DNA from 2 places in the Streptomyces sp. NPDC029138 genome. Region 2 is predicted to be linked to the other one. Evidence: riboswitches for the same ligand, from Rfam matches in the RefSeq annotation. Region 2 holds a riboswitch; the other holds the start of a gene.
The links. Region 2 has a riboswitch for glycine ahead of gcvT (glycine cleavage system aminomethyltransferase GcvT). Riboswitches for the same ligand answer to the same signal wherever they lie in the genome.
Positions count from the first base shown of each region.

Region 1: it holds a riboswitch for glycine, as region 2 does, so the genes downstream of both, gcvP (aminomethyl-transferring glycine dehydrogenase) here and gcvT (glycine cleavage system aminomethyltransferase GcvT) in region 2, are expected to answer to the same signal.

Region 1 is NZ_JBVHWM010000010.1:9,229-12,408, reverse strand. It holds gene gcvP (aminomethyl-transferring glycine dehydrogenase) at 1-1,211, opposite strand, end outside; glycine riboswitch at 1,387-1,481, opposite strand; gene ACZ4WH_RS11865 (PRC-barrel domain-containing protein) at 1,601-1,972, shown strand; gene ACZ4WH_RS11860 (DNA polymerase IV) at 1,894-3,180, opposite strand, start outside.
Region 2 is NZ_JBVHWM010000040.1:21,137-24,316, reverse strand. It holds gene ACZ4WH_RS27180 (enhanced serine sensitivity protein SseB) at 1-248, opposite strand, end outside; gene ACZ4WH_RS27175 (AAA family ATPase) at 315-983, opposite strand; glycine riboswitch at 1,163-1,258, shown strand; glycine riboswitch at 1,259-1,371, shown strand; gene gcvT (glycine cleavage system aminomethyltransferase GcvT) at 1,414-2,532, shown strand; gene gcvH (glycine cleavage system protein GcvH) at 2,670-3,047, shown strand; gene glyA (serine hydroxymethyltransferase) at 3,062-3,180, shown strand, end outside.

The DNA of each region.
Region 1 (3,180 bases), on a different contig from region 2:
TTGCCGGGCACCCGCGCGGTGAGCGTGTCGAAGTACGCGCCGTGGACGATCTCCACGCCGCCGGCCTTCAGCCCCTCGGCGAGGAGCGTGGCGTACCGGTGCGTGCGCCGGGCGATGGTCTTCAGGCCCTCCGGCCCGTGGTAGACGGCGTACATGCCGGCCATCACGGCGAGCAGCACCTGCGCGGTGCAGATGTTGCTGGTCGCCTTCTCCCGGCGGATGTGCTGCTCACGGGTCTGGAGCGCGAGGCGGTAGGCCTTGTTGCCGTCGGCGTCGACGGAGACGCCGACGAGCCGGCCGGGAAGGCTGCGCGCGAACTTCTCGTGTACGGCCATGTAGCCGGCGTGCGGCCCGCCGAAGCCCATCGGCACACCGAAGCGCTGGGTCGTACCGACGGCGATGTCCGCCCCCAGCTCGCCCGGCGAGGTCAGCAGGGTCAGCGCGAGCAGGTCGGCGGCGACCGTGACGAGAGCGCCCAGCTGGTGCGCCTGGTCGATGACGGGCTTGATGTCCCGTACGGCACCGGAGGCGCCCGGGTACTGGATCAGCACGCCGTTGATCTCGCGCTCGGCGATCTCCGCCGGGATGCCGTCGCTGAGGTCGGCGACGACGACCTCGACGCCGGTCGGCTCGGCGCGGGTCTCGATCACGGCGATGGTCTGCGGCAGCGCGTCAGCGTCGACCAGGAACACACCCTTCTTGTTCTTGCCCATGCGCCGGGACAGCGCCATCGCCTCGGCGGCGGCGGTGCCCTCGTCCAGCAGGGATGCGCCGGAGGTGGGCAGGCCGGTCAGGTCGGCGACCATCGTCTGGAAGTTCAGCAGGGCCTCCAGGCGGCCCTGGGAGATCTCCGGCTGGTACGGCGTGTAGGCCGTGTACCAGGCCGGGTTCTCCATGACGTTGCGCAGGATGACGGGCGGCGTGAAGGTGCCGTAGTAGCCCAGGCCGATCATGGAGCCGAGGACCTGGTTGCGGTCGGCGAGCGAGCGCAGCTCGGCGAGCACCTCGGCCTCGGTACGGGCACCCGGCAGGTCCAGGGCGTCGGCGTTCTTGATCACATCCGGGACCGCGGCGGCGGTCAGCTCGTCCAGCGAGCCGTATCCGACCTGCGCGAGCATCTTGGCCCGCGCCTCCGGGTCGGGCCCGATGTGGCGCTGCTCGAACGGGGTGCCCGCTTCGAGTTCGGAGAGCGGAATGCGATGGGCGGTCATTGCGGAGGCCTCCTGGTCTGACGCGACCTGCGAGGGGCACCACGGCGCGGGTACCCCGACGGCCTCCCCCTCTGTCATCTCGACCTGAGAGCTTCACCGGACGCCCGTGGGCACCGGCTTTCACCGTCGGTGAGGGCGGAAGCCGATCGACATCCGCCCTGCTTTCCAGAGTGACCTCGTCCGTGCGGTACGTGAGCCTGAGAGATTCCGGGGAGGATTTGCTCCTTCGGCGCCTCCGAGGTGGTCGGAGGACTCTCCCGCACGGGGTCAGCAGCCGCTGTCAGCGTACCAGCGAGGTCAACGCCAGGGCCTTCGAGTGGCCGCCTCCTTGAATGTGCTCTTTTGTAGTGCTTACGGATGAGTTGCGACCACGTGGAGGGAGAGGGACCGTGCAGACCGACATCGATCCGCGCAACCTGATCGGCCGCAAGGCGTTCGACCGTAACGGCACCAAGATCGGCACCATCGACGAGGTGTACCTGGACGACGCGACCGGCGTGCCCGAATGGGCGGCCATACGCACCGGCCTGTTCTCCCGGGACGCCTTCGTGCCCCTGGAGCCCAGCGAACTCGTCGAAGGCACCCTGCACGTCCCCTTCGACCGCGCCCTGATCAAGGACGCCCCCGACTTCGGCGTGGGCCGCCATCTCTCCCCAGAACAGGAACTCCAGCTCTACCACCACTACGGCCTGGACGTGGCCTCACCCCCCAACGTCCCGGACCACGACTTCGGCAAACTGGCGGGGTCGGAGGAGGCCTGATCGCGGCTTCCTCCCTGGTCGCGTGCCTCTTCCGGGGTCCGGGGCGGAGCCCCGTGCGGGTGGGAGACATCCGAAACCAACGGCAACGGATCGGCGGCCTCCAGCGCAGGATCGTCGACGAAAAACGTCCGCACCCGCCCCGGAGGGGACTGCGGCGTCTCGAACCGCACGGTCACCCGCCCCAGCCCACTGCCCTGCACCCATCCGTGCCCGTACTCGGCGTGCCGCACATCCTGCCCGGCCCGCCACTGCCGCTCGACAGGCTCCGCCCGCTCCACGGCAGCCTCCACCGCCCCCTTCTCCGGCTCCTCCTCCGCAGGCACCGGCAGCGCCTGCGCGAACAGATCCTCCTGCGTGTAGTCGGCGAGCCCGGACACCCCCACCCCGAGCAGCCGCACCCCTCCCGTGGTGTCCACGGAGTCCAGCAGCCGCGCCGCCGCCTCACGGATGACCACGGGGTCGTCCGTGGGCCCTCTGAGCGTCTCGGACCGGGTCAGGGTGGAGAAGTCGTACCGCCGTACCTTCAGCACGATGGTCCGCCCGGACAGCCCGGCCTCGCGCAGCCGCCGCACACACCGGTCGGCCAGCCGCTGCACCTCCAGGCCGACCCGCAGCCGGTCGTGGATGTCCACGTCGTACGTGTCCTCCACCGACACCGACTTGGTCTCCCGCTCGGCGACCACGGGCCGCTCGTCCCGGGCCAGGGCCATGGCGTACAGCGCGTGTCCGTGTGCCTTGCCCAGCAGCCGGACGAGTTCGTCCTCACCCGCCTCGGCCAGTTCCTCGACCGTGCTGATCCCGGCCCGGCGCAGATGGTCCCCTGTGGCCGGCCCGACCCCCGGCAGGGTGCGCACCGGCATCGGTCCCAGCAGCGCCCGCTCGGTGCCCGGCTCGATGAGCACCAAGCCGTCCGGTTTGGCCTGCTCGGAGGCGATCTTCGCGAGCATCTTGGAGGCGGCGAGCCCCACCGACCCGGTGAGCCCGGTGACCGCCAGGATGTCCGCGCGCAGCTTCTCCCCGGCCCGCCGCGCCGACTCCTCGTCCCAGGCCGCTTCCCCGGCCTCCAGGTCCACGAACGCCTCGTCCAGGCTCAGCGGCTCCACCAGCGGTGACAGCTCCCGCAGCAGCGCCATCACCTGTTCGCTGACCGCCCGGTACAGGGTGAAGCGCGGCACCAGATAGGCGGCGTTGGGTGCCAGCCGGCGTGC
Region 2 (3,180 bases):
GGGACGTACACCTGGCCGTCGATGTCCATCGTCGGCAGGTCCAGCGGGCCGCTGTGCGGGCCCCCGCCGTTGGGCAGCGGTATCCACAGGAAACTCCGCCCGAGGACCTCGATGATCCGGCCGCCCGCCGAGGGGATGCCGAGGGAGGCCGACAGCACCTCCTCCAGCTCGTTGCCGGGCCAACCGCCGTGCGGGTGGGGGTGCGCCTGTGCCGGGAAGTCCGCGTGAATGTCCGCCGGGAAGTCCATCTGCCTACCGCCTGCTGGGAACCACTGCTGTGAGCAAGAAGGCTAGCGGGTGGCTGTGACAGTGCCTCACCGCGTGAAGCCGACCCGGCTCAGGACGTCCGCCGCGTCCCGGTCCAGCAGCACGGCCGCGCCGCAGCCTGCGGGCAGCTCCCCCTTCTCCGCCGCGCGCAGCAGCCGGGCGGTCGCGCGGCGGTGGCGGCGGAAGGCGTAGCGGGAGACGCCCCGGCCGCGCTCGCGCTGGCCCGCCCGGGCCGTCTCGGGGCTGACGTCGAGGAGGAGCAGGTGCAGGGTGGCGCCGCGGCGCCGGGCCTCGCGGGCCAGCCAGGCGCGCACCCAGGCCTGGGTGCCGCAGTCGTGCACGACGACGCCCTCGCCGGTGCGCAGGGCCCGGCGCAGCCCGGCGTAGTGGGCGAGGCGGACCAGGGGGCGGTAGAGCGCGTAGGGGACGAAGCGGGGGACGCGGGCGTCCCAGCGGTCGCGGGTGTCCTGGGAGTCGACGCGGTGGCCGGTGACCGCGCGGTGCATCAGCGTGGACTTGCCGCTGCCGGGCAGACCGGTGATCACCACCAGGTCGCGGGGGCCGAAGAGCAGGGCGTGCGGGCTGCGGCCCGCGCGGTCGCGCAGGTCGCGGACGACCTGGACGGGGCGGTCCGCGCGGCGCTCGCGGGCCAGGGCGGAGGGCTGTCCGGGCACCGCGATGCCGGCGTCGGTGGCGTAGGCCGATGTCCTGTTCACCGTGATCGTCCTCCCCAGTGGGCTCGGTCATCCCCATGCCCGTTGTATGTAAAGAGAAGGTAATGGGCAACGGTAGGTGGTTCGTGTGCGTTCTGCCACAGCTCGGTCACAAGCAGCACGCTCTGGATGGCCGGGGTGCGGCGTGCAATGATGTGCCCGCCAACTGCATACCGGCCGCTTGAATCCGCGCGGGAGAGTTCCCAGCCCCGGGCTGGGACGCCGAAGGAGCAAGTCCCTCCCTTGAATCTCTCAGGCCCCGTTACCGCGCGGGCGAGGCACATCTGAAAAGCGGGCCGCTGTGTCAGTGGCTCCACCCAAGGTGCAAGCCGTGATCGTCCCTGTGGCGGTCGTGGCGAACCTCTCAGGTTCCGATGACAGATGGGGAGGAACGTTCCTCGCCTGTCCGCTCGCCCTGGGAGACGACCGTCCGATGAGCAGCACTGAACTCCGTCACACCGCGCTCGATGCCGTGCATCGCGCGCTCGGTGCGACGATGACCGACTTCGCCGGCTGGGACATGCCCCTGCGCTACGGCTCCGAGCGCGACGAGCACCTCGCCGTGCGGACCAGGGCCGGTCTCTTCGACCTGTCCCACATGGGCGAGATCACCGTCACCGGCGCCGAGGCCGCCGCGTTCCTGAACCACGCCCTGGTCGGCAACATCGCCTCCGTCGGTGTCGGCCGCGCCCGCTACACGATGATCTGCCAGGCCGACGGCGGCATCCTGGACGACCTGATCGTCTACCGGCTGGCCGAGACCGAGTACATGGTCGTGGCCAACGCCTCCAACGCCCAGGTGGTGCTGGACGCGCTGACCGAGCGCGCCGCCGGCTTCGACGCCGAGGTCCGCGACGACCGGGACGCGTACGCGCTCATCGCCGTGCAGGGCCCGGAGTCCCCCGGCATCCTGAAGTCCCTCACCGACGCCGACCTCGACGGCCTGAAGTACTACGCCGGCCTGCCCGGCACGGTCGCCGGCGTCCCGGCGCTGATCGCCCGCACGGGCTACACCGGCGAGGACGGCTTCGAGCTGTTCGTGAAGCCGGAGCACGCCGTCGAGCTGTGGCAGGCGCTGACCAAGGCGGGTGAGGGCGCCGGGCTGGTCCCGTGCGGGCTGTCCTGCCGGGACACGCTGCGCCTGGAGGCGGGCATGCCGCTGTACGGGCACGAGCTGACGACGTCCCTCACCCCGTTCGACGCCGGGCTCGGCCGCGTGGTCAAGTTCGAGAAGGAGGGCGACTTCGTCGGGCGCGAGGCGCTCGCCGACGCCGCCGCCCGGGCCCAGCAGAACCCGCCGCGGGTCCTGGTCGGCCTGGTCGCCGAGGGCCGCCGGGTGCCGCGCGCAGGGTACGCCGTCGTCGCCGGCGGCGAGGTGATCGGCGAGGTCACCTCCGGTGCCCCCTCCCCCACCCTGGGCAAGCCGATCGCCATGGCCTACGTCGACGCGGCGCACGCGGCGCCGGGCACCGAGGGCGTCGGCGTGGACATCCGGGGCACCCACGAGCCGTACGAGGTCGTGGCGCTGCCGTTCTACAAGCGCCAGAAGTAGACACTGGGCGCGGTCGCGCCTCCCTGGGCCCCCGGTCCGTGGCCGGGGCGTGACCCTGCGCACATTCGCCCGCTCACCAGCGGTTTCCCTAGTCCCCCCGTCATCAGCACTCCCGCGTGTACAGGAGAATTCAGGCCATGAGCAACCCCCAGCAGCTGCGCTACAGCAAGGAGCACGAGTGGCTGTCGGCCGCCGAGGACGGCGTCGCGACGGTCGGCATCACGGAGCACGCGGCCAACGCGCTCGGTGACGTCGTGTTCGTTCAGCTCCCCGAGGTCGGCTCCACGGTGTCCGCGGGCGAGACCTGCGGCGAGCTGGAGTCGACGAAGTCGGTGTCCGACCTGTACTCGCCGGTCACCGGTGAGGTCACCGAGGTCAACGAGGACGTCGTCAACGACCCGTCGCTGGTGAACTCCGCCCCCTTCGAGGGTGGCTGGCTGTTCAAGGTACGCGTCGCGGAGGAGCCGGCCGACCTGCTCTCCGCCGACGAGTACACCGCTTTTTCCGCCGGCTGAGGAGTCGTAGCCGTATGACTGTCCTGAACACGCCCCTGCACGAGCTGGACCCGGAGATCGCCGCCGCGGTCGACGCCGAGCTGAGCCGCCAGCAGTCGACCCTGGAGATGATCGCCTCCGAGAACTTCGCGCC